3 regions of the Paraliobacillus sp. JSM ZJ581 genome follow, and region 1 is predicted to be linked to each of the others. Evidence: riboswitches for the same ligand, from Rfam matches in the RefSeq annotation. Region 1 holds a riboswitch; each other region holds the start of a gene.
The links. A riboswitch is a leader RNA that binds a small molecule or an ion and turns the genes downstream of it on or off. The one in region 1 is predicted to bind cyclic di-GMP.
Positions count from the first base shown of each region.

Region 2: it holds a riboswitch for cyclic di-GMP, as region 1 does, so the genes downstream of both, ACH6CY_RS02655 (hypothetical protein) here and ACH6CY_RS12755 (prepilin-type N-terminal cleavage/methylation domain-containing protein) in region 1, are expected to answer to the same signal.
Region 3: it holds a riboswitch for cyclic di-GMP, as region 1 does, so the genes downstream of both, ACH6CY_RS13300 (hypothetical protein) here and ACH6CY_RS12755 (prepilin-type N-terminal cleavage/methylation domain-containing protein) in region 1, are expected to answer to the same signal.

Region 1 covers NZ_JBISEP010000026.1:263-11,244, reverse strand. Annotated here, with positions in the region: gene ACH6CY_RS12790 (bifunctional folylpolyglutamate synthase/dihydrofolate synthase) at 1-381, shown strand, start outside; gene ACH6CY_RS12785 (type IV pilus modification PilV family protein) at 501-971, shown strand; gene ACH6CY_RS12780 (PilW family protein) at 984-1,403, shown strand; gene ACH6CY_RS12775 (pilus assembly PilX N-terminal domain-containing protein) at 1,417-2,847, shown strand; gene ACH6CY_RS12770 (GspE/PulE family protein) at 2,879-4,504, shown strand; gene ACH6CY_RS12765 (type IV pilus twitching motility protein PilT) at 4,514-5,545, shown strand; gene ACH6CY_RS12760 (type II secretion system F family protein) at 5,586-6,788, shown strand; cyclic di-GMP riboswitch class II at 6,860-6,942, shown strand; gene ACH6CY_RS12755 (prepilin-type N-terminal cleavage/methylation domain-containing protein) at 6,997-7,323, shown strand; gene ACH6CY_RS12750 (prepilin peptidase) at 7,393-8,148, shown strand; gene pilM (type IV pilus biogenesis protein PilM) at 8,161-9,096, shown strand; gene ACH6CY_RS12740 (hypothetical protein) at 9,137-9,664, shown strand; gene pilO (type 4a pilus biogenesis protein PilO) at 9,666-10,202, shown strand; gene ACH6CY_RS12730 (hypothetical protein) at 10,375-10,982, opposite strand, start outside.
Region 2 covers NZ_JBISEP010000002.1:187,953-198,934, reverse strand. Annotated here, with positions in the region: gene ACH6CY_RS02675 (cellulose biosynthesis cyclic di-GMP-binding regulatory protein BcsB) at 1-1,225, opposite strand, end outside; gene ACH6CY_RS02670 (glycosyltransferase family 2 protein) at 1,243-2,514, opposite strand; gene ACH6CY_RS02665 (DUF2334 domain-containing protein) at 2,515-4,071, opposite strand; gene ACH6CY_RS02660 (GGDEF domain-containing protein) at 4,037-4,909, opposite strand; gene ACH6CY_RS02655 (hypothetical protein) at 4,893-5,987, opposite strand; cyclic di-GMP riboswitch class II at 6,086-6,168, opposite strand; gene ACH6CY_RS02650 (ABC transporter ATP-binding protein) at 6,533-7,312, shown strand; gene ACH6CY_RS02645 (ABC transporter permease) at 7,287-8,033, shown strand; gene ACH6CY_RS02640 (TetR/AcrR family transcriptional regulator) at 8,379-8,996, opposite strand; gene ACH6CY_RS02635 (hypothetical protein) at 9,438-10,100, shown strand; gene ACH6CY_RS02630 (hypothetical protein) at 10,111-10,401, shown strand; gene ACH6CY_RS02625 (ABC transporter substrate-binding protein) at 10,817-10,982, opposite strand, start outside.
Region 3 covers NZ_JBISEP010000028.1:30,557-41,538, reverse strand. Annotated here, with positions in the region: gene ACH6CY_RS13330 (hypothetical protein) at 1-398, shown strand, start outside; gene ACH6CY_RS13325 (CsbD family protein) at 448-642, opposite strand; gene ACH6CY_RS13320 (hypothetical protein) at 773-1,060, shown strand; gene ACH6CY_RS13315 (ferritin) at 1,150-1,644, shown strand; gene ACH6CY_RS13310 (DsbA family protein) at 1,932-2,555, opposite strand; gene ACH6CY_RS13305 (DUF5667 domain-containing protein) at 2,667-3,554, opposite strand; gene ACH6CY_RS13300 (hypothetical protein) at 3,577-4,071, opposite strand; cyclic di-GMP riboswitch class I at 4,131-4,214, opposite strand; gene ACH6CY_RS13295 (TetR/AcrR family transcriptional regulator) at 4,396-4,950, opposite strand; gene ACH6CY_RS13290 (glycine betaine uptake BCCT transporter) at 5,277-6,764, shown strand; gene ACH6CY_RS13285 (hypothetical protein) at 7,304-7,531, opposite strand; gene ACH6CY_RS13280 (methyl-accepting chemotaxis protein) at 8,293-9,987, shown strand; gene ACH6CY_RS13275 (ClbS/DfsB family four-helix bundle protein) at 10,148-10,705, opposite strand; gene ACH6CY_RS13270 (Vga family ABC-F type ribosomal protection protein) at 10,967-10,982, opposite strand, start outside.

The DNA.
Region 1 (10,982 bases):
CAGGTGTTAGATCAGCCATTAGTTATTGTAGATAGCGCGCATAATGCAGAGGGTATTGCACAATTTATTCAATCAATTAGAGCATATTATCCAAGTGAAAAGAAACAATTAATCATGGCGATGTTCAAGGATAAACCGATTGAAGAAATGATTCAGCTAGTCGATCCGGTATTTGATCAAATTATATTTACTAGCTTTGATCATCCACGTGCTGCAAAAGCAATTGATTTATTTCATGTTTCGACAAACGAGAATAAACAGGTGATGGAAGATTATCGAGAGGTACTAGATCATTTGAAAAATCAATCGATGATGACATGTATTACAGGTTCATTAAATTTTGTCGGAAAATCAAGAAAAAAAATACAAGGAAATAAATGAGAAAACACCGGTAATATGATATAGTTAAAAAAGTTCATATTTTTATACTTTAGTATGTACAAATAGGTTCTAATGTACTATATTAAATGTAAGTACTGGTAAAAAAGGATGAATTAAAGTTGAGAAAACTATATCGTTTTCGAATCAATCAATCTGTTTTACGTGAAGAGAAGGCTATGACTCTAGTAGAAGTCCTTGCATCTATCTTACTGTTATCCATTATTATTGTTACATTCTTAACTTTTTTCATTCAATCTAGGAAAACAGTAGACGTATCGGACGAGATAAGTGATGCGACTTATATTGCGCAGTCAGAAATAGAGAATACTTATCATATTAGTCAAACGATGTCTTTTTTAGATGGAGTGAATCAATTAAAGACCGAAACAGATACATATGATGATTCGTCTGGTCAGCATAAGTTCACTAAAACAGTAGACTCGAATAAAGTGAAAATTAGTATTGCAGTAGCGGAAGACGGAGAAGATCAAGTAATTAGTGATAAGTTAAAAAATGTACTTGTTCATGTATACGACCTATCAGGTAAATTGAAAGGTCAAATGGAAACAAAAATCCTTTGGGAAGAATAGTAGGTGTTTTCCATGTGGAAGGAGCAAAAAGGTATCACGTTAGTAGAGTTATTAGCGGTTCTATCTTTAATGTCAATCATTATTATGCTAGTAGGTTCTGCTATGATGTTTGGTCAAAAGCAATACAAGAACCAAACAGAAATGATTGAACATCAGGATCAGGTTCGTTATGTCATGGCAACGATAACGAAAGAAGTACGTTCACACAATCCTAGTCAAGTAAGTGTCACGGATGATGTGTTAAACATTGGTTCAGATAGCTATGAATTCAGTGCCCCACATGTATTGAAAAATGGAACTTCAATTAGTGATGAAATTGGATTATTTGAAATAAAAAAAAACGATCTAGAGCTTGACATTGCGATTGCCAGTACAGCAGATGCAGGAAATGAACAACAGCGCTTATCAACAATAATATACCTTAGGGAGTAGGTGAGGATCGGTGTTGTTTTTTAGTAAACTACGATTAAAAGAAGAGAATGGTTCCATATTAGCTACTGTATTAATGACGTTGACTGTATTATCTTTATTAGGTATAGCATTAGCTACTGCATCATTTGCCAATGTAAATTTGTCCAGTGTTGATCGTGCCTACCAGTCAACTTTTTATATAGCAGAAGGAGGAGCGAATCAAACGTATGCATCGATAGAATCAATTGTAAATGATGTGTACGATAGTACTAGTAATCAAGCAGAATTTTATACGACGTTTAATAATAAGTTAGACGAATTAGATAACAAAGTACTGACTAACTTTTCTAGCATATTTAAGGACAACCCCTCAGCGAACATTTCCATCCAAGAGCTAAATACTTCAAATCCTAGAAACTATCAAATCATTTCAGAAGGTGTAATCGGCGAAAGAACACGTACGGTTACACGTCCATTTCAGATTAATTGGACATCAGGAAATGTACTGAATATCCCAGACAGAGCAGTAGCGATCGTTAAAAATAATATTCATTTATCGGGTTCATCAACTTTAAACGGAAATGTTTATGTTGAGTCTTCTGATTCAAATACGATAAATATGAGCGGTGGGACATCAATAACTGATGGAGCGGCATATGTGCCAGAATCAGCGGTTAATCATGCTTTGAATGATGCAGGAGGAACACCACCGATAGTAAAACCAAATACGAATATATTACCTTGGATAGAATATCAGCGAATTGTGGATTCGTTTCCAATTTTCCCTTCTTATACTCTAGCGACAAGTGAGAAGTTTGAAAAAGTTGATGTCAATGGAAATCTAAATATAACTCAAAATCATACATTGAATTTATTGGAAAATATTTCCTTTAACAGCATTTCAATAACGGGCGATAGCACGTTGAAGATTAATACGAACAACCAAAATGTTGATATTGTCGTTGATAATCTAAATGTTCCTGGTGGACATATAGAGATTATTGGTACAGGGACAATTGATTTTTATGTTAAAAATATTTTTTCGATGGGCTACGGTGAAATCAATGGTGGAGGTGCAGTTAACCAAGTAAATGTCTATTTGGCAGGAAATAATAGTGTGAATTTATCAAGTAGTACAAAAATTATAGGTTCATTATTTGCTAAAACTGCTAATGTAACATTAAAAGGTGGTGGTGGTTTTAAAGGATTTATTGTTACTGGAGGTAACAATGTAACCTTTGATGGAGGTTCTTTTTCCAATCTATTATTACTAGCCCCTAACGCTAATATTAAAGTGGGAGCCGGAGCAATGATAACCGGAACATTAATTGGTAATTCACTAACTGGTAGTGGTGGAACTGGTGTTACATATAAAGATATGTCAGGTGAATTTCCTTTTGGATCAGCTGATTCACCATCTGATGATGATTTAATTACGAAAGAACCATCGGTAGAGATAGATTGATGTAGAAATTTAACATAGAATGAGGTGTCATATGGTTACCCGAACGAAACGAAAACTCGGTGATGTTTTAAAAGAGCACGGATTAATTACAGAGCAAGAAATCATTCAGGTGCTAGAACAAAAGAAGCCAAAGCAGAAGTTAGGCGATGCATTAGTTGAACAGGGATATATCACTGAACGCCAACTGTTAGAAGTATTAGAGATTCATCTAAAAATAAACAGTGTTTCATTATATCGATTTTCAATTGATGACGCGATGATGGAATTAGTTCAAAAAGAGTTCGCGAGACAATATATTTTATTACCGATTGAACAACGCGAGAATGTGTTGACGGTTGCGATGAATGATCCACTAGACTATTACGCAATTGACTATTTGGAGCTTTCTACTGGTTTTATCGTAAAGCCAGTCATTGCAACAAGAGACGATATTCTCCAAGCCATCAATAAATATTATGATATGGGTAATGTCTATTCAGATGAAGAAATGGATGCTGAGGACGCGCCAGCTGTTAGAGTACTAGATCAAATACTACAAACCGGCGTAACGATGAAAGCAAGTGATATTCATATTGATCCGACTGAAACAAAAGTGGTCATTCGATATAGAGTAGACGGCATGTTACGTTCTGAAAAAACAGTCCCAAGAAGACTGCAAAATGCACTAATTGCACGTGTGAAAATTTTATCAGAATTAAACATTACTGAGACGAGGTTACCACAAGATGGGCGGATTCGTTTAATGATTGATACAAAACCAGTTGATCTACGAATTTCCACACTTCCAACTGTTTTTGGTGAAAAAATTGTTATTCGAATATTAGATTTATCTAATATTTTTAAGACGTTAACAGAGCTTGACTTCTCAGAAGGAACGTTAACTCAATATAGGGAAGCGATCAAACAGCCATCTGGGTTAATTTTGCTAACAGGGCCAACTGGTTCTGGTAAAACAACGACGTTATATGGCTCGATTAATGAACTTAATCAGGAAGATGTCAACATTATTACGATTGAAGATCCAGTCGAATATCAGCTTGAAGGCATTAATCAAGTTCAAGTGAATAGTACTGTTGGCTTGACATTTGCTAAAGGACTTCGATCTATTTTGAGGCAAGACCCGAATATTATCATGGTTGGGGAAATTCGAGATAGAGAAACAGCTGAAATTGCTATTCGATCGGCGCTTACTGGACACTTAGTTTTTAGCACCTTGCATACTAATAGTGCAATTGCTGCTATTCCGCGTCTTTTTGATATGGGTGTTGAGCCTTATCTTGTCGTATCTGCACTATCTGCTGTTATGGCTCAGCGCTTGGTGAAAAAGGTATGTCCTGATTGTAAAAAAACACGACCGATATCTGAAATGGAAAAACGGGTACTTGAAAATCGTTTTATTGAAATAAATGAAGTGTATGAAGGGGGAGGCTGTGATAGTTGTAGACATACAGGATATCGAGGACGATTAGCAATTCATGAATTGTTAGTCATTGATGAAAAAGTAAAAAATTTAATGATGAATCAATCGAATATGTCTGAAATAAAAGCCTATTTAAAAGATAATCAGATGCGATTTTTATTAGATGATGGATTATTAAAAGTGAAAAATGGATTGACAACAATAGATGAAGTATTACGAGTAGCAACGGAAGAGTAGGTGATTCATGTGCATTACAGCTTAGAAGATTTGTTAGTATCAGCGTATCGAAAGAATGCTTCAGATATCCATTTAACAGTTGGTTCACAACCAATATTTCGAATTGATGGAAGACTGCAACCTTTCGGTGAAAATAAACTAAAGCCAGAAGATACGGAGAGAATGACAAAAGAAATTCTAACAGAAACATTATGGGATAAGCTAATGAAAGAACGAGAGCTTGATTTGTCACATGGCGTGAAGCAAGTTTCACGTTTTCGAATGAATATTTATTTTCAAAGGAATTGCCTTTCGTTAGCGATACGTACAATACCGACAGTAATTCCGTCAATTGATTCGTTAAACCTTCCGGATGTGATGAAAGAAATTGCGCAATTATCCCAAGGCTTAGTATTAGTAACTGGGCCAACAGGCAGTGGAAAAAGTACATCATTGGCTTCGATGATCGATTATATGAATCAGCGTATGAATCGGCATATTATCACTTTAGAAGATCCAATTGAATATTTACATCAGCATAATCATTGTCTCATCGATCAACGCGAAATTGGCTTTGATACGATCAATTTCCAAAAAGGTTTACGTGCGTGTTTAAGGCAAGATCCCGATGTCATTTTAGTAGGTGAAATGAGAGATTTAGAGACAATATCAACCGCTATAACAGCTGCAGAAACAGGGCACTTAGTTTTAGGTACTTTACATACAACAAATGCAGCATCTACCATGGATCGAATTATTGATGTGTTTCCAGCGCATCAAAAAGGACAAATCAGAATTCAACTAGCAAATGTGCTTGAAGCAATTATCTCACAACGATTGTTTCCGTTGTTAAAAGGGTCTGGAAGAATAGCAGCAACTGAAATATTAATTAATACACCTGCGGTAAAAAATTTGATTCGTTCAGAGAAAATGCATCAAATACCGAACACAATGCAAACGTCAAAAGAATTTGGCATGCATACGATGTCAATGGATATCAAACGGTTGTTGCAACAAGGCATGATAAGTGAAAAGCATGCTGCGGCATATGTGAAAATTTAAACGATTGATTCCTTGCTTGTGATGAAAGAAGGTGAAATGGATGAAATATTTTTCTTATAAAGCAAAAGATTTAAAGGGCAAATTAATTAAAGGCAAGGTGAATAGTGAAACAAAAAAAGAAGCAATGAGACATTTACAAGCGAATGGTCTTATCTTGTTTGAACTAAAAGAGTTGAATCCAATTCTTTACAAAGATATTTATATAGGAAAACCGATTAAAAACAAAGATTTTGTCATTTTTTTACGACAGTTTGCTACGTTAATTGATGCGGGGATTACATTAGTTGAAGCAACAGTCATCCTACAAGAGCAAACAAATAGTAAACCGTTAAAAAAATCATTAAACCAAGTACAATATTCACTTGAAGAAGGAAATAGCTTGTCTAATGCCCTAGCAGAATTTCCGCGGTTATTCCCAGAATTATTTATTAGTATGGTACGAGCTGGCGAGGTGAGTGGTAACTTAGATGAAATATTAAATCGAATGGCAAATTACTATGAAAAACAATATCAATTACGACAGAAAATTATTACCGCTTTAACTTATCCAATCGTTGTGGGAATAGTGGCGATTGTTATTACTATATTCTTATTAGCTGTTATTGTACCGATATTCACGAATATGTTTCTGTCATTTGACCAAGAGATTCCAACTTATACGCAAGTTGTTTTACAGATTAGTGAGATTGTCCAATCATACTGGTGGGTCTTATTGCTCATCACTTTACTTAGTGTCATTATTGTTCGGCTATTAAATAAAAATCCAACAATGTCATACTATTTTGATGTAATGAAATTAAAAATGCCGATATTTGGAGTTTTTATTCAAAAAGCACTATTAGCTAGAATGACACAAACACTGAGCTCATTATTAAATAGTTCTGTTCCAATTCTTCAAGCTGTGTCTATTACGGAAAATGTGATTGAGAATAAAGTAATGAAGCAAGTTCTTCAACAATCGAAGGATTCATTAGAGAGTGGTGAATCAATAACAGAGCCGATGAAGAACCATTGGATATTTCCTAAATTAATTACTCAAATGATTACTGTGGGAGAGCGTACAGGTTCAGTAGATGCCATGCTAAAAAAAGTATCAGAATTCTATGAACAAGAATTAGATGAAAGCTCAGATAAACTAAAGTCATTAATAGAGCCAGTGATGATTATTTTCCTAGCTTTTGTCGTAGGAGCAATTGTTTTGTCGATTGTTATCCCGATGTTTAGTTTGTTTGAAAATATCTAAAAAAAGTATAAAATATAGTATTAAAGTTATAGACATTTACCATGTTTATAGTATAATAGTAATTGTTATGAAATAATATAGGAGTGAAGAAGATCTATCTTTATTTGGGCACTTGGATAGATTGGAGCTAGTAGTGCAACCGACTGACACCATGAATGTACTAGATGATGTGAGTCTTTTTTTTATACAAATTAGGGGAGGTAAGGAAATGGTAAACAAGTTGAAGAAGGTATTACGTAGTGAGAAAGGTTTTACATTAGTTGAGCTATTAGCAGTAATCGTTATTCTAGCAATTATCGTTGCAATTGCTGTACCTGCTATTGGTAATGTGATTGAATCAGCGGAGACTAATGCAAGTGAAGCAGAAATAGAATTAGTTCTAGATGCAGCAAGGTTAGCAGATGCTGAGGGCAATTTTACTGATGGGATGTCAGTGGCTGATTTAGTTACTGGCGGATATTTAGAGGACGATGGTGAACTACCAACTGGAACAATTAGTTTCGTTGAGGCTAGTAATACGTATGAATTAAAATGAGGTTAAATCAGCTAATATTTTCAGAGATCCCTTATGTAAGGGGTCTCTATACATATCTAGGAGAATAGGATGGAGCTTATTATTACAATTATATTATTTATATTCGGAAGTGTGTTTGGTTCGTTCTTTAACGTTGTGGGTTTACGAATCCCAACAAAAAAATTTTTAGAGTCAGAACGATCGTATTGTCCTCGATGTGGTAAAAACTTATCTTGGTATGAATTATTACCGATCATTTCATTTATACGTCAAGGTGGGAAATGTAGAGGCTGTAAAACAAGCATTTCGTTAATATATCCTGTCATTGAACTATTTACAGCTTCACTATTCGCGCTTAGCTACTATTTAATAGGTTTCAAAATAGAATTACTTATGGCACTATTGTTAGTTTCAATATGTGCGATTATCATCGTTTCTGATATAAAATATATGCTAATCCCCAATAAAATTTTGCTGTTTTTTTCCCCATTCATCCTATTTATGCGAATCCTGTCACCGCTTGATCCATGGTGGTCTCCGATTGTTGGCTCGCTGATAGGATTTATTATGATTTTTCTTATTATTATTAGTAGTAAAGGAGGAATGGGTGCAGGAGACATGAAGTTATTTGCTTTACTAGGTTTAATTGTTGGATATCAAGGTGTGTTATTGACGTTTTTCATTGCTACATTAATAGGTACTGTTGTTAGTGTGATATTACTTATAAGAAAAAAAGTAGATCGCAAATCACCGATACCGTTTGGGCCGTTTATTTGTGTAGCTGCTTGTATTACTTACTTTTTCGGACAAGATATGTTGAACTGGTATATGACATCATTTTTTTAAGGACGGATGAAAATGGGACTTCTCAAAAAGGATCGAATTAACTTGATGTTAACAGATCATGTTGTTCGTTATCTATATCAAAATAATCAAACAAGTGATCATGGCGAGATTAAACTCGAGCCTGGTTTAATAGAAGATGGAAAAATCATTGATAAGCCTCGATTCATAGGTGTTTTAAAAGCTTTAGTCAAAGAAAAAAATTGGAGGAACAAAGAAGTAGCCTTTTGCGTACCTGACGCTTTTGTTACGTTACGTGATGAAGCTGTTCCGAAGCAATTAAGTGGTGAAGAAATAAAACAATATATCGAAATGGAATTAGATAACTCAATTCGTTTACCATTTAAAAATCCTGTCATTGATTATGAAATAATTAAACAAGAGGAAGATTTAAGCCATATTTTACTTTTTGCATATCCAAAGGATCGCTTAGAATCATACATAGATGTGTTTCATCAAGCCAATTGCAAGTTGACGATCGCAGATTTTTCTTTCTTATCTGTCTATCGGGTTTTTGCTACACATGATTTAATCAACAAAGAGGCGCATCTGTTATTGATTCAGTGGAGAAAAGCCGATATCGTTTTGACAGTGTTTCATAATGATCGCCCTATCTTTAATCGACATATTTATCTTGAAGGAGCTAGTGTGTCTAACAATTATCACCAAGAAGAAGATAATGCGTCAAATTCAATCGATCAAGAACCTTTTCAAAGTATAGTAGAAGAACAATTTGTCACCATTGAGCGTTTCATGGATTTTTATCAATATTCGATTACGAATAACAGTGCGCAAATTGATCGTATGGCGTTAGCTGGTGATTCTAAGTACCATTTGAAAATAAAAAGTTTATTAGAGGAAAGATTTAATTTAAGTGTTCAGACACCATTAAATAATCAAGAGCTTCCATTAGAGTATACGGAACTGTATGGCCTAACGTTAAGAAAATAATTCTTTTTATTCCATATTAAACGTTAAGGAGATCAATCATATGATAGAAATTAATTTAGTTGAAAAGAAAAAAACGAATGCATCTCCGTATGTCTTAATCGGGATTTCTATTATAAGTGCGTTACTGATAGGTATTGGTTTTTTTCTATATCAAAATTATTTAGATAGTAAACAAGAATCGCTAATGAAGGTAAGAACCAAGAATAGTATACACCTTAACGAAATAAGTCAGGAAAGCGAAGTGATTCAAAAAGTAAATGTGTTAGAAAGGCATATCGAGCAATTACAAGGCGTTATTTTTCCAAGTGCTTATGTAGTACAGCAAGCCCATTCCATACTACCAGATCAATCCTCTATCGAGCATTATATGTTTACAATAACAGATGGTCTAAGGGTAAGTGTAAAGGCGGAATCAATTGACGATACGTCAAAATTTGCTCAAGCAATGCGTGGTTTTGCATTTGTCGAACAAGCTGATCTAGTCGAGTTGGAACAAATAGAGGATGAATACTTAGCTGTGTTTACGTTCTCCATTAACAAGGATTCTTTATTAAAGGAGGCTGATTAATGTGATTATAGAATGGAATAGAAGATATTCAGTGGCCTTAATTTTTATTGTGCTTATGCTTATCCTTGGGGGAATCTTTGGTTTTTATAAATACGTTTACCCTGCCCAAACAGAAGTGAAGCAGTTAGAAGAGGAGATAGCGTCACAAGAAAAGTTAATCAATGAAGTAAAAGATAATCAACAAGCAATCAGTGAAGCAACGGTTCGTAATGAACAATTAGAAAGACAATTGCCAAAAACTATATTGATTGACCAATTATTAGTGGAATTAGAAGATATAGAATCAGCATCCGATATTGCAATCTCAAAAATAGTGGCTAGTGAAGCTAGTGATTTACCAGAATCTTACCCTGCTTTAAACTCACCAAACTATTCGATTGCATTTAGCTCGGATAATTATGATGATATGTACACATTTTTAGACGAATTAACGCATGCAGAGCGAATTTTAGAGATTAACCAGCTTGAGTATGAGCAAAACAGTGAAAATGGAATGAATGCTGTTGTGAACATAACGGCATTTAGCTCTAAATCATAGTGAATGGTGACTTGTTGGATAATGAAAGTAAATAACAGTATTAAAAACGAATGGTAGCTATATCATTTGACGCTTACCTATCAAAACACTGACTAAAAATAAATAGCATCTTAATTTCATTTATTTGAATTTGAGATGCTATTTATAAAAATACTAGTTTTTTTAACTAAAACTATTCTAGAATCAATTTCCCACGTTCCTCAATTGCACTATTAACAAATTTTAAAAAACTTAAAATATCTTCTGTACTATTTGGAAGTACATCTGCGTTTATTTTCAGATGTTCCTTCCAAAAAGGTAAAACTTTTTTCTGTTTATCAACATACATCTCTAAAAAATGCATGCGTAAAAAAATTTCCCAAGAGCCTAAATATGCTAAAAATTCATTTAAATATTTCATGCCCCAATCCCAATAATCATGAGATTTTCTACCACTATTAAATCCTTTAGGCACAACAGCAATATTACCAATTGTGTGCGTTCGAGTAGCAAATTTTTTAAGTTCATCGTTTTCATGAACAAGACCAAAATATTCATAATTATGCAGCAACAAGTTTATCCAAGTATCTCCTTCTTTAACTATTAATTCAGGAAAATTTGAATGATAAAATTTCACATATACCTTATCTATTTCACCATAATTCGGTGGATAGCTATATTTAGATAATATTTCATTCACAGCCCCCACCTCTAAAGAGATCAACTTTCTATTTCTTATTACTCTTTTTGGCAAAAATATTTCTGGATATTCAAGCTGTAAAAAACATTTGTATGTAATCC
Region 2 (10,982 bases), on a different contig from region 1:
ACGCATTCCCAGTCAATTGTGAAACTAGTTTATCATCGGTTAAGATAGTGCTTTTTTCAATTAATGTCTGTTCATTATTTGCAGTAACAAATAATACTTGTTTTGATGATTTTTCACTTTTTTCTAATACATTCGTTAAGTACAATTCGTTAGATTGTAGAGAAATGTCCTTGAATGTAATTTTATTAGCAATTTTATCTTCCCATGCATCGAGTTCTCCAAGTGCAATGACATGTTCACTAATGTTGTCATTCCACTCATTCTCAAAGAATATAGGTACGATGTTTTTTGCGGTTGTTTGTTTAGATAAATATTGTCCCAATTGCAACGCGGCTTTCATAACATCACCGCTACTGTTATTAGGTATTACAATAGAAGTGTGAATTTCTTCCTGTGTTCCTGGTGTTACAAATGGATACGGGTAAAAGTTTAATAAGTCTTTTGTATCATTCGATTTTTTGGTATCGATGAAAGCATAAGATGTTTTGTGTAAAATCATCCAATTAGCCGCATCTATTTGATCAAAACATACATCAGTATTAATATACGTTTGTGTTTGAATGCTAATTTTATTCACACCATCGGTTAAAAAATCACGATGAAGTGGTATCTTAATCGATTTGAATTCAAGGCTGTTTTTTATAGAGATGCTTTGAATCGGTTGTTCATTTATAAGTACTGTTAATGAAGATAGGTCTTCTATTAAAAGATCAGATGAACTAACGACAAGTTCAAGATAACTTTTATTTCCTATATTTTTTCGAGGTAATGTGAAATAAAAATCACGACCACCATAAACACCATTCAAAGTAATGTCATCTTGTTCAAGGATAAGAACCTCTCCATTATCTATAGCAGATGCTTTTGCTTCCTTTTTATCCTTTGAAGCAATCACTTCTAGTTCATAGTTCGGATTGTTGGATGCTTCAGTGGGTTTGTCAGCTGTTTGTTCGGTGTTGTTTGCATTTTTTTTAGATATATTAGATTGTTTCGTTACTGCTAAGGATTCATTCTTTTTGAAAATATCAGAAATACTAACACTTACTTTTGTTTTAATAGAATTTGCGACTTGTTCACCGGGAGGCGTTAATAAATAAATTACACCGCCAAGCATAACCAGTGATATAAGGGATAAATAAAAGGTGTTCGCTTTTTTTCTTTTATGTGTGTTTTTTCTAGTTGAATATTCTGGTTTATATTCTGATTGATTGTGATTTTGATTCATTTGTGTCACCTGTCCTCTTACAAACTGTTAGTAGTTTTATTTTCGAATCGTTCTGTTTTGTACCATTTGACGTCTTCTTTAAAAATAATTCGTTTTGCTTCAAGGTAAAGCGCATTTAATACTAGTACTAACCATAGCTGAGAATATGTGAAATACATGAATAGTACAATGATAAAGTTGTTGCTATTCATTTCTTCTTTTTCAATACTTAAAGCAATCATTACTTCTGTTATATAAAGTAAATAAGCTAATGCCCAAAGAATCATAGCGATGGCACCTAACTCTAATTGTAAATCGAAGAATAAGTTTGTAATAAAAATAGCACCAGATAATATGACACCGAAAAAGAATAAAAAATAAGTGAAAAAGAAGTAGATAAGATCAAAAACAATTTTCTTTCTATCTAATTGAAAAAAACGAAACAAAAATTTAAGTACAACATACTGATTCCCACGAGCCCATCTCGTTCGTTGTTTCCACCAAACCTTCCAATGTTCTGGTTCTTGCTCCCAAGTAATTGCTGCTGGAAAAAAGCGAATATGGTAACCTAAATTATAAACACGAATGGTTAATTCTGTATCTTCCGCTAACGCTTTTTCGTCCCAGCCATTAAGTTCTTCAATGATAGAGCGTCGGATAGCGAAGTTTGTACCAGGAATAGTTGTAACTTTAAACCAAAACCACCTTCCTGCTTGCGCCATCCATTGGAAGCAAATGGTTTCAATGTTAATAAATTTAGTAAGTAAGTTTTTCTTAGCATTATTCACGCGGAATTTACCAACAATAGCTCCTGCTTTTGGATCATTCATCATTGCCAGTACAAGATAATAAATAGCCTTACTTTCAGGGGTGTTGTCGGCATCATAGACACAAATGATTTCCCCTGTGGCAATTTTTAGGCCATTATTTAATGCCCCGGATTTTCCTTTCCCCCCATGTTCAGGGGCGACATGTAATGGGATAATATGTGGATGTAGTGCGTGATAATGCTCAATGATTTCTCCAGTTCTATCAGAAGAGTTATCGTTTATAACGATGACTTCCAATTTCGTTTTTGGATAGTCGAGCTTTAACATTGCTTTTATTGTTCGTTCAATCACCATTTCTTCATTATGAGCTGGTATTAAGATCGTCACTTTTGGCAAGGCTTTGTTTTGGTTTTTCTCCCATTTATTCATGAGCTTTTCATAGCGTAAGTAATGCAAGTAACCGCCTTGCATTAAAAACATATGGTATAGTAGCATAACCCAAATAATAGTTAACGATAGAATAAATAGTGTGTTAGCCATTTATTCTTTTCCCCTCCTTTCTGCGAATAACGATTTACGTAGGTTTAGTTTTAAATAGACAGAATAAATGAAAAACGCTAAGATAAATAGACTAACAATAAATGCAACAAACCATAGCACTATTTCTACTTTACTCAACTGATGTCGAAACATAAAAGATTGTAAAGCATTCATATTGTTCACTACTTTAATGTCGTTGTCGATTGTAGATTCAATAGATAAAAAAGGCGTTTGAACAGAGACATTCCTATCAAACAGATTCATCCAAGAGGTCTTTTGAGATACTTGCAAATCGGTTAAACCTTGTTTTAATATGTCTAACTTTGTATAAGGAAAAATTGAAATTCCTAAAGTTGCATTAGGTACAATTTTTAAATGCTTGTGATGTCTTTTTAGAGATAACAATGTATCTGTGTTATTAAGATAACCTAAGGTTTCAGGAATCAAAACCATTTCGTCTACATAAGACGGTTGATTTACATAAGGTGCAGTTGCTTTAAGTACGGCTGAATGCGAAGAGCGACCATTTGCAAATAATATAGAGAAATAATCATCTGCAATAATCATATCTTCTAGACTGATAGATGTTGATGTTGTTGCAAAAGATACAGCAACAGGATAAATGTCATAACTAGCCAGCTCTAATATTTCGGCTTCAATCAATGCGCGTTTTTCCTCTTCATTCTCACTGTCTGAAAAGGAAGGATAGGAATAAACAATAGCACCTCCTAGTGATTGTAGTGATAATAGTTTTTGAACTAGTTCATTAGAATCAGATAAATGAGCTTCTTCATTGTTGCTTTCATAAACAGGAGATACGGATAAGATAAGCGGGATATCATTAGATGTTAAATAGGTTGTCATCTTGGTTAGTGCTTCTACATCTGTTGTAGGGTTAATATCCTCAATCTTAATAAAGGAAGATTGATAGCTTGTGCGATTTGTGTTGAATATAGTGTCTAACGCTTTTGCAAAATAATATGCTATTTGATCATCCAATTGTGTTGAAGCTAAATAATAGTCTTTTTTATTGCTTATAAGAATCGGGTAGTTATAATTACCTCGAAAGCCCTCGATAATTACTTCCATAGTCGATTGCTCGGTAACTAATTTCATTTCTTTTAACGATTCAAATGTGGAGTGATTGCTCCCCATTGAAATTTCCTTTATATTGACAGATTGATTTGTATCTTTAATAGGAAAGCGTTGTTGAAACTGATTTATATTCTCCCCTATAAATATAATCGAGCCATCATAGCCTTCCATGGATTTAATAAAAGAGCCATCTAGCTTTTTATGATCCAATCCTATATAAAAAACATAATCATAGTTGGACAAGTTAGTAACGTTACTTTCTGATGTTACGGTAGATTTAGAGTAATGGCTAACTAGCTGATCTAATAGGTACACTTGTTCATTTAATTCATTGTTCGTACTACTATAAATAATTAATGAATTAAGCTCTGAATCCGGGTTTGCATATACCAGTTTAGCGGATAGAAAAACAGTCCCTAGTAGACAGCTAAGCAACATAGTTATTAAGTTCGTCAAACGCATTATTAAACATCCTCATGTAGTCATCTAATTGTTCGTGATACACACAATATCCGAATGCAAATTCAATTGTTACCATGCGATTTTTTTTGGATAATGTATAGTCTTTCATATTACCTATGATTTTTTTCATGACAGTCTCCACTCCTGCAACATCTGTTTCTGGTAATAACAGTGCAAAAGTATCATCAAAAATACGAAAGCGACTGTCACTTGCTCTTGTTGCTTGTGTAACTTGGTTTGCAAAACTCTGAAGGACATGATTTGTTTCTTTCTCTCCATACAACTTTTTAAATGTTTCCCAATTTTTCAATTGAATTAATAATAATGAGAAAGATTGTTCATAACGACTTGCTCTTTTAAACGATTCATTTAATTGCATATAAAAGCGTTTTTCATTGTCAAAATTTGTTGCAGGGTCTATTGTAACTAGTTGATAGTATTGTTCTTTCCAATAATGATATTTAGTAGTTATTATTTTTCTTTTTTTATGAAAATGACCAGAAACAAAAGAAGTAACAAGTAGTATCATTTGCCAAATAATCATTTTAGAAACAGAAAACGAAGCGATTCCTTGTATGTTAAAAAAGGTGTCAGTGCTCATTGTCTGTGCTAAAATCATATAGCTTCCAAAGAAAAAAATGACAAGAAGACTAATACCTAAACTAAGTAATAGCCCTTTTGATACTCCAATGAAGATTAAAGCAATCGTCATAAAGAACAACATTGTATCTAGCCCTGTTTGAGCAGTGTAATAAAAGTAATAAATAGAAATAGCGAAATTCAAAAAAATAAGTAGTGCCATACTCATTGAAAAATGATGGTTATCTGATAAGTTCATGCTCCCTTAAGCTCCTTTCTGCAATTAGAGGAACAAGGTTGTCAAAGATGTGTGTGTTGTTAGTTGTTTGATCCATATATGCTCCTTTGAATGGGCTTTGCTTTACGCGAAATGATTGAAGTCTGTCATAAAGTTTTAGAGCAAAAGAATCGTTTTTTTCAACTAGTGCATATTGAATCGCAATACCATATAAAGCTGGTGACTCATAGGTCACTGCAGGTTTTAAAGTGGTTGAATCATATTGTCCAAATAGCTTGTGATGCGTATCGAATTCTTGCTCTAAGAATGAAAGGAAATCATTCGTATCCATATTAATTTTGCCTAAATGATAGGCAGTGTATGTTTGTTCAATCATATTTACTTTGTCATCATAAACAAACTCGTTTTTATCAATTAAATAGCGTGTTGGAAATAATGGATTACTTTTTACTGCCGTTTGTTTTGCTATACGATACATTTTTTGATAAAGTTCGTGATCCATCCATTCTAAGTGATTGAGTCTTTCTAACGTTTTTAGGTCCAAATATGCTGTAGACAGTGCACTGCTTTTCGCATCATATTTCCAATCATAAAAATCTACAAAATATTGATTGTAGGTTCCTTTCTCGATCAATGTTTGTGAGATATGCTTTGCTGTTTTTCGATAGGTTCGTTCATCCCACTGATTTGTAGCATCCAATAACGCCTGGATAATTCTAAGGTCATCTACATATGCATTTACGCTTTCTGTTACTTCACCATTGAGTAAGACACGCCAATGAATCGATCCTTGTTTGGATAAGAAATATTCAGTGAGTTGCTGATACCCTAAATCAAACAGAGCTCTATTATCACTTTTTACGGCGTATTCCAACCAAAGACCAAGTGATTCTGATAAAGAATAATCTGTATCACTCGTTTGATAGTGTGTTTTTAATAGTTTGTTTGCATTGAGCATATCTTCCCATATGAATTTTTCTAATGGTGTTTCTAGGTGGGTGCGTGTTGATTCATCTGTAGGCTTTTTTATAATGAAAATAGTGATACCGATTAGTAGTATAAAAAAAACGATAGCGATATGAAACTTAAAATTTTTCATGGTAACTCTCCTAGTAAATGAAGGACTATTAATAGCGATATTGCTTAATTCCATTCTATTAAAGTTTAATAAAGCGCTTTTTACATAAAAAAACGACCAATAGGAATGGTCGGTTGCGCCACTCACTCCCAATTTGTAAGGCGCCCACATATAACAAATTGATTCTAGTACCATATAGATAAAAAACACTGAAACTTAAATTAAAAGAGTAATTTGTCTTAATTAAATAGTATGATTATTTTGTGAAAAAATCAAGTTTTTTCACCTGTTTGTTTCTAAAGTGATCATTTAATATGGTATGGTTAGATGAATTTAATAACATATGGATAAAAGAAAAGATGTTCTATTGATAGATGAAAAAAGCAAGGGTTCAGCATTTAGCCTCTTGTTCCATAGTTCAGTTGCTAATGTCCGTTGATGAATCGTCTACCATAAATTACTAAACAACAAACATTGTTTTTAGATGGAAAAGATGCTGTATTAATTAAAGGGAAGAAAGTTGCTATTGTGGTATGATAGTATTATTTAGGAAGGGCGATTGCGTTATGAAAAATAATGAGGCATGTATTCGAATGGTAGATGTTTCTTACAACTTTGGGGAACAAGTAGTCATTAATCAGCTGAATTTGGTGCTTCAAAAAGGTGTTTCTTATGCGCTGATCGGTCAATCTGGTATTGGAAAATCTACCTTGTTACGATTACTTGCTGGTCTTGTTTCACCAGAAAGTGGAACGATTTATATTAATGACGAAAGATTAATGAAGCCGAGAGTGAAAACCGGATTTTTATTTCAAGATCTAGGTTTATTTCCATGGCAAACGACTTTTGAATCGATCAAAATGCCGCTGCAAATCCAGACAGGTATACAAAAAGAAGATTTAAAGGTACGTGTTTTTAAATGGTTAAAAGAGTTAAAAATAGAGCATTGTGCGAAAAAATACCCACATGAATTAAGTGGTGGCCAAAAACAACGAGTAGCTTTAGCAAGAACGCTTATCACAGAACCAGATTTTCTTTTAATGGATGAACCGACATCCGCAATTGATGCGATGACAAAAGAATCGATTCAAGCACTTATTCTAGCGCAACATCACAAACAACAAACAACGATGCTGTTTGTGACACATGATATTGAAGAAGCAGTTTATTTAGGAGAAGTTATCCTAATTATGCGAGAGGACGGAAAAATAACTCGGATTCCCAATCCTCTATTTGGAAAAGAAAACAGTAGAGAAACCTTAGCCTTTTATCAAGCATGTATTGATGTAAGGAAACTTATAAACATGGAGATGGAGACAGATGAAGTATTTGCGGTGGATAGGTAGTAATCAATTTTTTATTGGATTTTTAACCACGCTTTTAGCTTGGCAAATGGTTTACTTTCTAATTGATACACATACAATCCCAGCACCAATGGAAACATTGATTTATCTATATACAATAAAAGGATCAATACTGTTACATGTATTGGCTAGCATGACTAGAGTGGTCGTAGCTATTGGCATTGCTCTAATAATAGGAGTGCCAATCGGTATATTAGCCGGAGTCAATCGACTATTTAATCAATTTTTTTCCCCTTTTCTTTATTATATTTATCCTATTCCTAAGGTAGCATTTTTACCTGTATTAATGCTTTTATATGGTTTAGGGAATAAATCGAAAATCATCTTAATTATTTTTATTATAGTATTTCAGATTATTTTGTCAGTGAGGGATGGAGTAAGGCAAATTCCATCTTCATATTTTACTGTCATGGATAGTTTCGCCTCTTTCAAATTACATACATATCGCTATTTAATTATTCCAGCAGTTTTACCACACATATTCTCCGGATTACGTGTTAGTGTCGGTATTTCACTTGCAACTTTATTTTTTGCGGAAAATTACGCAACAACATATGGGGTTGGTTACCATATTTTAAGTGCATGGACAAAAATGGATTACACTGAGATGTTTAGTGGTATTCTTGCTTTAAGCTTTTTAGGTATTGCAATGTTTAAGTTAATCGATCTATTGGAAGCTAAGGTCACTCCTTATAACGTTTAACATTGCGTGATATCTAGGCTTAACTAATATGGCTCTGTGAAACTATACTAGCATTATAAATATGGTGAATTAATATGGATAAGCTTTTTAGGTTTATTGCGATTTTACAAGGATTCACGCTGAGCAGAGCGCACCGTTTAAACTTTATGATATGTATGTAATCGCTATTTTCCTATAACAGTCTCACGATAAATGTCTCTTTTGTTACCTGAGCTTTCTTTTTTCTAGAAAATATATGATAGGAGAGGAGCGTTTATATCAATTATTATCTCTCATCAGCCCCCCTCTGTATGTAAATTATTTGAAAGAAAGTTAATGGATGAACACCTAATCACATCTATGCTATTAAGAATTGAAGTCCTTTTCTGTTTGTAGAATGTTTTGTAATGCTTTTCCATATAAGTTAATTGGAACATTGTCTCCAGAAATAAAGTGAAAAATGGCCATTCCATTTTCTAACGATAAAATGGTCCAAGCTAATTCTTCTGCGGATAGATCAGATTGTTTCCCATCCTTTGGATTCATATTATTAATTACTGTTGAGACATGCTCTACAGATTCTAAGATCATATCTGTCCACTTTTTTCTTACAGATTCATTTCTCATTGCATACAAGAGAAATTCCATGTTTAGTATACTCCAAGCTTGGTTATTTTGTTTATCTAAATCAAAAAAATGCCGCATTTTTTTGATGAAATGGTCAATGGATTTTTCCTCATTAATTATGTGTTGAATGGTATTGAGACGTGCATGCATTTGTTGCTCTAATAAAGCAAGGAATAGTTCTTCTTTTGATTTAAAGTGTGTATAGACAGCCCCCTTTGTAAATCCAGCAAATTCGGCAATTTTATCAACAGAAGCCCCGTGAAATCCTAGTTTGGAAAAGGTTATGGTAGCTGAATCTAGGAGCATTTTTCGTGTTTCTTGTTTCCGTTCCTCATTGGTTAATCGTTTTCTAATCATTTTACTCTATCCTCCTTTTGACAAGTATAACACAATATATACTAGACTCAATAGGATGTAAATACCTAGTAGTTATTCCTGTTTCTTAGTGGTGTTGCCCATATTACATATATGAGTATGGAAACTATAACTTATCATCAAGTACTTTTAAAATTATAGTATATCAACCTTTGGGGAATTTGTTGAAGAGAGTAACACACGATGTGAAATAGCTATTTTAAAAGTAGCTTAATAATACATGCAATTTGACATACCTTTAATAATGTGTATACTATATAGTATGTTGGTTAGTTAAAAATAAACTTAGGACACTTAACTATTCTGCTTTGTCATCTTTCTAACGAATCAAAGGTTCATGAGTGGGAAGTGACAGTGTTGTGATCATTTTGTTAAAACTTCTGAATGGGAATGTTTTCAGGAATAAAAACTAGGAGGTGGATGATGTTTAACAGTGAAAAACTTAAAGTAATTGGGAATAAGCATTTTAAGGAAGCACAAGAGTTAACTGAAATATCTATAAATGGTGTTGCGACCTTCCATCAAGATGTTCAGGCAGAAAGCTTTCATATATTGGGTCGATGTAAGGTGAAAAGGGCAGTGCAGGCAGACCGATTTGTCAATAAGGGTTCCTGTTCTGTTAATGGCAAATTAACATGTAATCAATTAGTAAATATCGGTCAGGGCTCTTTCAACTTGATTGAAGCAAATAATATTGAGTCTTCTGGTAGCTTAGAAACCACCGATTCTATCTCGTGTAAAACTTTTCAATCAATGGGTCATTTAAAACTAAAAGGGGGGCTTATTTGCGAACGGGCGTCAATAGAAGTTTCTGCTCCATCAGAAGTGAGTGAAATCAAAGTAACAGACGAGGTAACGATTAAACTAGCAAAATTAACTCTATTGAATGTTAAATCTCTTATTAGAAAAAAGATGGTTATAGGGTCCATTCATGGAAAAAATGTAGATCTTGAACATACGCAAGCTAGTCAAGTATTTGGTGAAGTAGTGAAAATCGGAAGTAATTGCAAAGTGGATGAAGTATTCTATAAAGAAGCTTTAGATGTTCATCCAAGTGCGGTTGTCAATAAAAGTAATAAAGTTTAAGATTATGGAGGTGGCTGTTATTTATACAGGTACATCTTTGTTCAAGCGATTAATTAGTATTTTCGCAATACCTGTACTTGGTGTTTTATCGATTGGGTTATTTCTATGTACCGTCATTGTTATTGTCGGAGGGTTATTGTATACATTCGGTGCAGAGATTAGAATGGAGATTTTTCCTGATTTATCTGTTCCTCAATATCTTGGTTTGCCAGTTGGAATTATTTTTGGCCTACTTTTGTTAGCTATTGCCTTTTTTTCTTGGCGTGTATTAAAATACTTTTTAAATGATTGGAACAAATAAAAATTAGTAGTGTTGCCTAAAAGTTTTGTTGCTTTGTCTTTGTCAAACAAAATATAACTAAACCCACTTGTGAGAGTATTCAATGAAACATTATCTAGCTATTATAAAAAATGGTGATATAAAGGGTAGTTCTTGCTTTGCTCAATTGTTTGTTAAATGAATAGCATACGATACTCCACTTGTAATTTTATTTTTTGTGGTAAATTAAGCAACAACATATGGCGGGCGGTTACTATATGTTGGGTACATCGACAAAAATGGATTGTAATGAGATATTTAGTGGAATCCTTGTTTTAAGCTTTTTAGATATTGTAATGTTTAAGTTAATTGATCGATTGGAAGCCAAGGTAATTCCTTAGAATGAAAAACCTTTTTGATACTTTTTATCAAAAAGGTTTTTTAATAACAATTAACTTTACTTAACAAATGAAAAATCAGTTAGCTCATCATAATGATAGGCTTGCTTGATTTGTTCTGTTTCCTTCGTCCATGTAATGATTCGATCAAATTGATCTTGATCAATAATAGCTCCATGTGTATAAGACGTTGCTTTATTATTAATATAGTCACTCATTGCCGCT
Region 3 (10,982 bases), on a different contig from region 1:
CACCTCAAGAACCTAGTAACAGTTATCTAGAGGCAGATGAGCAACGACAGTTATTCCCTTGGCTCCCATCTTTCGGAGGCGGAGGACAAGGAGGACCTAGTTCACCACCTCCCTTTCCACCTCCTGGTCAAGGTTCACAATCTGGACCACCAATGGGACCACCACCAGAATTCACACCGTCACAAACACAAAAAGCACAAACATTTGCAGTTGACCCAGGAAGTATTCAAGGGTGCCTATATCGTTACACCTATATCTGGCTAAGAGGTTTCCAGCAGTTCTGGTTTTATCCAACGTATGTAGGTCGCAGATCTGTTTCTGGTTATCGTTGGAATGGATTTAGGTGGGTTTATTTCGGTATCGACTTACGTCAAATCCAATCATTTACTTGTTTCTAAATTTAAAAAGGCGTCAAGATCAGACACTGATCTTGACGCCTTTTTATATCTAACTATTTTCTCTTCCTTCATTTTCTTTTTTTTCTGCTACTTTATCTTGCATTTCCCCTTTTGCTTTATCTTTCTTTCCTTCTGCTTGGAGCTTAGGGTTATTTGTTGCATTTCCTATTTGATCTTTTACTTCTCCCTTTACCTTACTAACTGCACTTTTTACTTTATTGCTTAAATCTTTTCTTTCATTCATTGTTTTACACTCCCTTATAAGTGTTGGTATGTATTTACCACGTAGAAGAAATGATAAAACGTTTGATAATAATAAAATGATTCTAGCTAACAATAAGGTGAACTTACACAGAAACAAGGAGTGCTCTAACATGGAAGAATTTCCGATTATTCACACAAATTTCTGGGATGCAATACTTGCTGTACCAACTGTAGTCATACTTACCCAAATCATTAAAATTTGGATACACATTAAGCCCGTTTTGGTTCCAACAGTAGCAAATATCATAGGTTTACTAATTGCTATATTTTTTGCGCATAAACACAATATTTGGGCAGGTGTTTTTATGGGATTCTTTTATGGAAACGCTAGTGTCGGTGTCTATGCATCACTTAAAACAAGTCTAATAGCATACAAAAACAAACAAATAAAAAAATAGTTTTTCATCTTTTCTTAGGCTATAGAGATGAACATCCCATTATACTAACGCATAAGCTAATAGGAATACAACAAACGGGAGTGTATCGAATGGTAAAAAATGAAGTACAGCAGTTAATAAATCAATTAATTCAAATCGAACAAATCTCTACCACATTATATTTAGCTATGTCGGCGTATATGGAGCAAAAAAACTACACAGGCATGGCCAAGTGGTTAAAGATACAATCTGACGAAGAGCGTACACATATGTTAGTGTTAATTGATTATTTATCCGGTAAAGATGGGGTAGTTAAACTGGGCGAGATTCCAGCACAATCAAGTAATTATGGGACGCCTTTAGAAACATTTGAAAAAGTACTCGCGCACGAACAATATGTTACAGACGCTTATCGTCAAGCTTATGATTACGTGAAACAAATCGACCCACAAACAACCGTAATTATTCAAGACTTTCTCCGTGAGCAAATTGACGAAGAAGCACAAGCATTAACAATTGTAAATCGCTTAAAACTAGCAGAAAATAATACTTCGGCAATTTTGCTTATCGATCAAGAGCTTGGACAAAGACAGACTAAAGTATAAAGCAAGCAACCATCATAAACAAAACAGGTGGGTCATGCGCGTATATTATCTAAGTAAAAGCCAAACAGTACTATCTCAACATGGTGCACTACAGTATATAAGAAATACTTTTATATCAAATTTAATCTATAACCATGCCTATATTCATGATAGACAACTTAGATTTCTATTGTCCGATTCACTTTTTTTATCAGCTAGTCTTACAAGGGTTGCAAATGTGGTATCTGTTCTTACACTTAGAAAAAAGAACCAAGTCCTGTTGACAAGAGCTTGGTTCTAACATTGTTTTATTCGTTAATTAATGATTCAATTTTTTTAATACTAAACGGTTCATCCACTTTTATTCCATTAACAAAGACACTTGGGACTGATTCAACCTCTAAACCTCGTGTGTATTTTCGAGTTACATTAATAGGATCCACTTCATTGTCTTGAAGCATAGTTTCCTGATCAAGACCGTATTCTGAAATAATATCTTTAATATATTGTTCTGTTCCCCAAGCTCCATCTTGACTTTGCGAGTCGCTTATTATTCTTCTAGCAATTTCATAATATTCTTCCTTATTATAATGAATGAGGTTTTGATCAAATTTAGAAAGTCGTAAAGATGCATCGTTTAAATAGACCATAGATTGCATTCTAAACTTCGCTTCACCTGTTTCGATATATTTCTGTTCCAATTCAGGTAAAACTTCACTCATCCAATTCTTACACGCCGGACAAGAATAATCAAACGCTAAAAAGATTTCATTAGCAGCATCTTCTTCACCTAAATATACCATTTTTTGATCATCAATTGGTGTTGTATTTACTTGATCAACAGAAGTTGTATTTATACCTAATAAAACTGCAGCAACAATCACGACAATTGCAAATACAGAACCTATTATAATTAATGGCTTTTTCTTCATTTTTTCTCCTCCAAAAATGATTATTTTTTATATTATTTACTTTACCGCATAATGACTATTTTTTCCACAAAAAAATTGGGAGAGGAATCACCTCATCCCATTCATTTTCAATTAATCTTCATCTGCTTCTTCATTATCATTATCTTCATCATCTTTGTGCTCTTCTTCCCGTTCTTCTGCTTTTTCTCGCCCTTCTTCTTTGCGCTCTCTAGCTTCTTCTCTGTGCTCTTCCTCACGTTCTTTAGCTTTCTCCTGACGTTCTTTTTCTCGTTCTGCCGCTTCTTCTTTACCTTCTTCTTCTCGTTCTAACGCTTCCTCTTGACGTTCTTCCTCACGCTCTTCCACTTCTTCTTTACGTTCTTCTTCTCGTTCTAACGCTTCCTCTTTATCTTTTTTTGCCTCTTCCTTATATTTCTCCGCTAGCTTTTTCATTTCACTTTTATATTCTTCTTTTGTTATTTCTCCAGAAGCTAACATCGCTTGTAATTCTTCTCTTTGTTCAGCTCTCTCTTTCAAGTTATCTAATTTTTCAATCACATAGGATATATTAATTTTCGCTTGCTCTGGTAAATCCTCTCTTTCTAACAGAGCTGTTAATTCTTCAATACGCTCTTCTAATCGATCAGCAAGAGTATTTTCTATTTCTTCTACCTCTTCTGGATCATTGTCATCATCAGTTGATTTTGCCTCAGTTAAATCAGCATCTGCTTGATTTGTATTTGCTTGAGATTCTTTTATTAATTGGTCAATGCTTTCAATATCTCCATCTTCTATTGCAGCTTTTGCTTCCTTTAGCCTCTCTGTTGCATATTGATCTTGGAGAATCGCCTTATCTATTTTATCTACTGTTAACTCATACTCCACTTCTTCCATCAAACGAGTCGTATCATATAACTCTGCTTTAGTGCTGATTACTTCTTCTGCTTCATCAGCCAATACTTGCCCTCCAGCCACTAACAATCCCGCACCTAAAATAACACTAAATAATTGTTTTTTCATCTCTAACTCTTCCCTTCTCTTATTATTTAATATGATTTAACAAGCTTTCAATATTAGGTTTTGTTTGTTCATATGCTGATACAGGTGACATAAAAATAATAATAAGATTAACCGATTTATTATGTTCTTTAAAATATACATCTGTTCGAACAGCATCTTCAAACGTTGATTGATAAGATAATGTATTATTCTCTTCAGAAATAATTTCAATATTTTCTGTGCTAGCTTTCAATTCTTGTTTTATATCTGCAAACGTTCGATCACTTGAGACTGAAGAGATAATAGCTTGTGACTTACCATGACTAAGTATGACATTTAAATTATTTGTATCTGCATCAGATTTAAATTTCCAATCAGCATTTTCTTTAATAGAGAGATCATAATTTTTATTCTCATAAAGAATAGACCCTTTAGTTGATTCCGCCTCAACATTCTGTGATGGCTTATCTGCTTTACATCCAACTAATAAAAGTATTGAAAATAAAGCCATTAAGGTAAACACCGATTTCCTGTTCATGACGAACCTCCTCTCACGAAAAAAGCACACTTCCGCTAACAAGGAAAGTGCACTTGCTTAACGGTAACTGGCTAGCATAGACAAAGTCTTTAGCCCCTGTAGCTTTGCGCCCCAACTTTTCAGTAGGTTTGCCTTTATCAATTTTTAAATTCGTTTGTTTTCTTCTAATCATATATTAGGTTTGATACAGGTTAATTTTAACAAATTTTTTTCCCTTTTAACACAGGTAATTTATCGCTTTCTTCGTCTTTCTATTAAGCAAATATCCCTACTCTAATAGACTTATCAATATTGAAGTAGGCTTTGCATCACGCTCTATAACCATTACAATGTATGCTGGACAAGCGCTTTAGCAATCGCGATAGCATACTCCGTTGCTTTCTCCGCACCAACCAATGTTGTCATGGAAGTAGTTCCTTCAAGTAATAATGTGAATTGATTCGCCAAATCTTGCTCATTTTGTTTGCCTCTTGCTTGAGCTATTTTTTGAAAATAGTTTAATAATTTAACTTTGTGACCTCTTGCAATATTTTCAATTTCATTATCCGTTCCAGCATAATCTTCTATTGCTCTTAAAAACATATCTCCTTTATAAGATTCCTTCTTTAACCAACGACCATGCGCTTTAACAGCAAGAACGAAAGGAGAATCTGTATCTATTGCTACATGTGAATCTAAATAAGACCAATACCGATTTTCACGCTGTCTAAGTACTTCTTCTACCAACTTATCCTTGGAAGAGAAATGATTATAGAGAGTCATCGTTGCCACATTTGCTTCTCTAATAATTTGTTTTAGTCCTACGCCACGAAACCCATGCTCATAGAATAATTGTTCCGCTACTTTAAGTAACATATCCCTTTTTTCCGATCGGCTCATCTAACCATCTTCTCCTTTAATAAATCGAGCAATTCTGTATTTTAGAATACAGTTTGCTATTTTCATAGTCAAACTTTTAGTGAAAGGAGCTATACTTTTCTCACACGCATCTCACCTTTTTTCCATTTAAAATAGTTGATTACACAATTATCTTATGTTTATAATAGAAAGGTCGTTCTATATATTTTTGAATGGATTGCTTTGTATTTTTTTGGTTACACTAAGTTGAAAAGGAGGATCTTTTTCTTTATAACCATTATTAACAGTTTTTTCTATTAAATACAAGCAACTACGAATCAAACAATATGTTAAAGAGAGGTCTTTTTATGACTCAAATTGGAAAAGTATTTTGGATATCATTAATTATATCAGGTGTTTTTGTCTTATGGGGCGTAGTTGCACCAGAAAATTTAGAATCTATTACTTCAAACATTCAGTCTTTCCTTACCTCGCAATTCGGCTGGGTCTACATACTTTCTGTTGCAATCTTCTTACTATTTTCGATTTATCTTATGTTTAGCCGTTATGGAAAGATGCGTTTAGGCCAAGACGGAGATAAACCAGAGTACAATAAAATTACTTGGTTTGCTATGTTATTCAGTGCAGGTATGGGGATTGGAATTATATTTTGGGGAGCCGCAGAACCGCTTGCTCATTTTGCCGCACCTCCTAATGCAGAACCGGAAAGTATTGAAGCAGCTAAATTCGCTTTAAGATCATCCGTTTTTCATTGGGGATTACAGACGTGGAGTATTTACACAGTCATTGCATTATCTGTCGCCTACTTTAAATTCAGAAGAGGCGCTCCTGGGCTTATCAGCTCTACTTTTCAACCACTAATAGGAGACCGAACCAATGGTTGGATTGGCAATTTAATTGATATTACAGCGGTATTCGCTACCATTTTCGGTGTTGCTACTTCACTCGGTTTAGGAGCTTCTCAAATTAGTGGGGGGCTATCTTATGTAACAGATATTAAAAATAACTTTAGTACACAACTTATTATCATTGTCATTGTAACTATTTTGTTTATGCTCTCAGCTTGGACAGGCTTAAGCAAAGGAATCAAATACTTAAGTAATACAAATATAATATTAGCAATATTGCTTCTTGTACTAACCATTATACTAGGACCAACTATTTTTATATTTAATACATTAGTTTCAACAATCGGGGACTACATAAGCGCGTTACCATCACTTAGTTTTCATACAGCGCCATTTGATGAAAACGCTAATGATTGGATTCAGGACTGGACTGTCTTCTATTGGGCATGGTTTATTGCTTGGTCTCCATTCGTAGGTACCTTCATTGCTCGTGTGTCTAAAGGAAGAACCATTCGGGAATTTATTTTTGGTGTCTTATTTATCCCAACAATCTTTTGTGCTTTATGGTTTGTTGTTTTTGGTGGTTCTAGTCTGTTTCAAGAATTGAATGGGATTAACACAGGATTGACTGAGCTAGCAAAAGAGAAAACTTTATTTGGTTTATTTGAAGGATTTCCTTATGGTTCTGTATTAACCGTTGTGGCTATTTTGTTAATTTCTACATTCTTCATAACTTCTGCTGATTCTGCAACATTTGTGTTAGGTATGCAAACAACAAACGGTAGCTTAAACCCACCAAATAAAATAAAAATGATCTGGGGCATCATTCAATCAGCAACTGCCGCTGTATTACTTACTTCCGGTGGACTAGGAGCTTTACAAACAGCATCTATTGTTTCGGCTTTTCCTTTCACTTTCATATTACTAATGATGATTGTGTCACTCGTTAAAGCATTAAAAGAAGATTATCAAGAACAAAATGAATAATCAAGTAACAAACACTTTCCTCATACACTTGGAGTAAGCTTTGAGGGAAGTGTTTCATTTGATTCAATTATTGATCTTAATATAATTATCTATTAACGTAACTGAATCACTATAAGTACAATATTTAAGAAAATTAAACCCTAATATCCAAACCGTTGACTTTTCCTTAACGTAGCATTTTCAATTAACTGTTGTAATAATACAACAATGATTAAACCAGGTATAATTGATAATGTTAAATCCAATATTTAACATCCTCTAGCTTATGATTTTTTAAATACTACCTAACTGATAATAAGCTTCTTTGCTAAATGATTTCCCACCAGAATATGTTGAAATATCAGAAGAAGGAGGTATTAACAATGAGTCTAATTCTGATCTAGGAACAACTTGACCATTAATTAAGAGATCATCATTTTTATTAAATTGAATCTTTTCATTTTCTACAAAAAATGTATCAACATGCTCACCATTTGCATCAACTATTTTCTTGGTAATTTTAAGTTTTATAATTACTTTTTCCTGCTTTACATTTTTAATTACTTTTTTTCTGTCTTTGATTTTATAACTCTAAGTAATTCTCCATTATTACCTTTAACATCTGCACTATTCTCTACAATAGTTTCACCATCCTTAGCCATTTCAAAAAAGTCACTGGCATTGCTCTCTCCTTTTTTAATTTCCTCACTTACTGCATTTGATAATGGTGTTAACATTGACAAAATTAATACAAAAATAATAGTTACTTTTAAAAGCCTTTTATTCATTATGTTATATTTCCTTTTTATTTAAATACATTTTCTTTATATTTTTGATAATACCCGCAAAAAAATGAAAAATAAGTCTAAATTACTATTTTAATCACAAAGATAGATCATATCAATCCTGTTATATTTTATTTTTAGCTAAACAAATACAGCAACAAAACGGTAATGTTTTAATCGTACCATTACATATGTAATTATTTTTTTGGTATTTGTGATAATGCCCGATCTTGAATGGCTTGCTAGTATGCAAAAAATGTCTAAGTAATTATCGATCAGAAAAATAACAACAAATTCATACTTCCTTTGTTTTATTTTTTATATAAAAAGTCATAGCTACTGTCTTTTTAAAATTTAGTACTTTAAAAATAGATCTTTTTGCCGATATAGAGTTTAGACACTGGAATTCCTCTTGTTTAATGTATATATGCTTATCTTACGTCTCGATGAATCGTTAATATTGTCCATATATATATATTAAAAAAATGGTTATTTTTAAAATAATAACCATTTTTTCTTGTGTTTTTGGCAATTTACTTTTAAAAATGCCGAGATCAGAAAAGGCATCACAACGTATAAAGGAGGTTCATGTATAAATAAATATTCAATCTTCGGCATGAGATTTATTGTAGACTTCACTTAATAAAAATGCTTTAGTGATAAATTATAAGTCCTCGTATACAAACAACAGCAAAGATACAAGAAATTGTAATGCAATTTGAGGAGTAGCTAAGTGATTAATATTAAGGATAAAGGTGAATTTCATGAAAAAAATTATTAATCTCAAAAGTATTAAACATAAGATTTTATTTGCATTTTCTCTTGTGATTTTATTGGTAATTATTTTGGGTGTGTATAACTTTATAACATTGAAACAGATCAATAATCAAGTTGAAGACATTATCGAAAAGGATTTACAGACATTGATTGCTAATCAAGGAATGGAAGCAACACTTGCCAAACGAGTCGCAGCAGCCCGAGGTTATGTTCTACTAGGCAATAGTGAATTAAAGGATCGTTTTGCAGACCATACAGAGGTTGGAATTGAATTTGAAAATATAGCTAGAAGTGTTGGGGTTAACAAGGATTTTGATGATTTAATTGATCAAACCGTTGCATGGAGAACAGCAGTCAATGATGATGTATTTGATGCTTATGACCGTGGTGATCATGAACTTGCCACAAAGAATTTGAGTAAATTAACATCAGATGTGAGTGAACTCATGGCAGGATATGAGAAACTTGCCGGAAACGCTGCAGAGGAAATTAATAGACATGGGGAGGAAATCACTTCAAGTGGAGAAAAAACCTCAATAATAGGAATCGTTGTAACCGTTTTAATTACCGTTTTAAGCATTGGTGCAGCAGTCATTACAGCAAGATTGATTACAGATCCAATCAAAAAAGTGATGACCCGGATGAAACTGATCGCTAACGGAGATTTAACCGAAGAGTTATTACAAATCAATACTAGAGATGAAATTGGTCATCTAGTAGAAGCCACGAATGAAATGACAATAAACACTAGAGAATTATTGAATCAAATAAATGTAGTAGCTGAAACTGTTTCGAATCAAAGTGAAGAATTAACACAAGCAGCGAATGAGGTTAAAGTTGGTTCTGAGCAAGTAGCTATTACGATGCAAGAGTTGGCAACTGGATCAGAAACACAGGCAAATAGTGCTAGTGACTTGTCTTCACTTATGAGCACATTCTCAGATAAAGTACAGGATGTAAGTAGCAATGGTGAGCGAGTACAGCAACATTCAAATGAAGTAATGGGAATGACAGTTAAAGGAAGCGAGTTAATGACATCTTCTACAGAGCAGATGGACAAAATCGACAAAATCGTCCAAGGCGCAGTTGCTAAAGTAGGCGGATTAGATAAACAGTCTCAGGAAATTTCTAAGCTTATTTCTGTTATTCAGGATATTGCAGACCAGACAAATTTACTTGCACTAAATGCAGCGATAGAAGCTGCCAGAGCCGGAGAACACGGTAAAGGATTTGCTGTTGTAGCAGATGAAGTAAGGAATCTCGCAGAACAGGTATCTGATTCAGTGACTGATATTACCGTCTTCGTTACAAATATTCAAAATGAATCTAGTCTTGTCGCAGCTTCTCTAGAAGATAGTTATAAGGAAGTGGAGAAAGGAACCCATCAAATTCTTACTACAGGAAAAACTTTTAAAGAAATTAATTCATCTATATCTAAGACAGCAGAAATTATTAATTCTGTATCTAATAATTTAGCCGATATGGTTACAAGCAGTCGAGAGATGAATAGGTCAGTTGAGGAAATTGCTTCTATCTCTGAAGAGGCAGCTGCAGGAGTTGAAGAGACCTCAGCTTCAACACAGCAAACAAGTAGCTCCATGGAAGAGGTAGCAGGTAGTTCCGATCAATTAGCAAAGCTTGCTGAAGAATTGAATGGGTTAATAAGGAGATTTAAACTTTAAATCATTTTATTAAAAAAGCTATGAAATAGCTAACAGCGAATAAAAAGCTATCCTATATTAAAAATAATCCCTCATGCACTTTATCCAGTATGCGAGGGATTATTTCCTAAGCTGCCTACCCCTTTTGTCGGGATTTAGTCTATTGCAACCGTTCCATATGCTATCGTGAATGGCCTTTATTATACGATACGCTTAATATAAAATCACAACCCCCTGACTTTTTCCATTTTCTTATTTTTGTTCTGAAAGATTTGAATGGCGCTACTGTATTGATATGAATCCACCTCCAAATTGGCCAACTTGAAGGTGTTGTCGTTGCCCATTGTCTGCCACCCTGTTCAAATAATGCTTTATCATCATAGCTGTTTACTAGTTGAATGATACGGTTAACATCACGCTCAAACATATCGATTAACGTTTCGATCGATTGATCTGCATATTCATTATAAAAGTGCTGATAAAGTCCGCCAAGATCATTCCATTTATAATCTTGCGTTGGTGTAGCGACTTGTTTTCCTTCTTTATTAGCTTGTTCCCACGACAATATTAAATTCATCCATCCTAATTGATAAGCGATCATTTGCGAAGGTGTACGATTCACTTCATCAACTAGGATATCTTTATCAAGATTATTAATAGAACGAAATTCATCAATAAATAATGCCGCTCTTTTAGTAATTTCATCAATTAACGCTTGTTTACTAGTATATGCTTGCAAACACAATCACCTTTTCTTAATTAAAATAATTTTGACAGATAAAAAATAATCCCTCATGCACTTTAGCCGGTATGCGAGGGATTATTTCCTAAGCTACCTCCTCCTCTTGTCGGGGTTTAGTCTATTGCGACTATTCCATGCGCTATCATGGACAATCTTTATTATACGAAACACTTATTATCTTTCTATGTTAATTATACTACGAAAGCAATGTTTTCACACATTGAGTTCTCTACTCCACATCAATTACATGTACATATTTTATTCTTCTAATTCC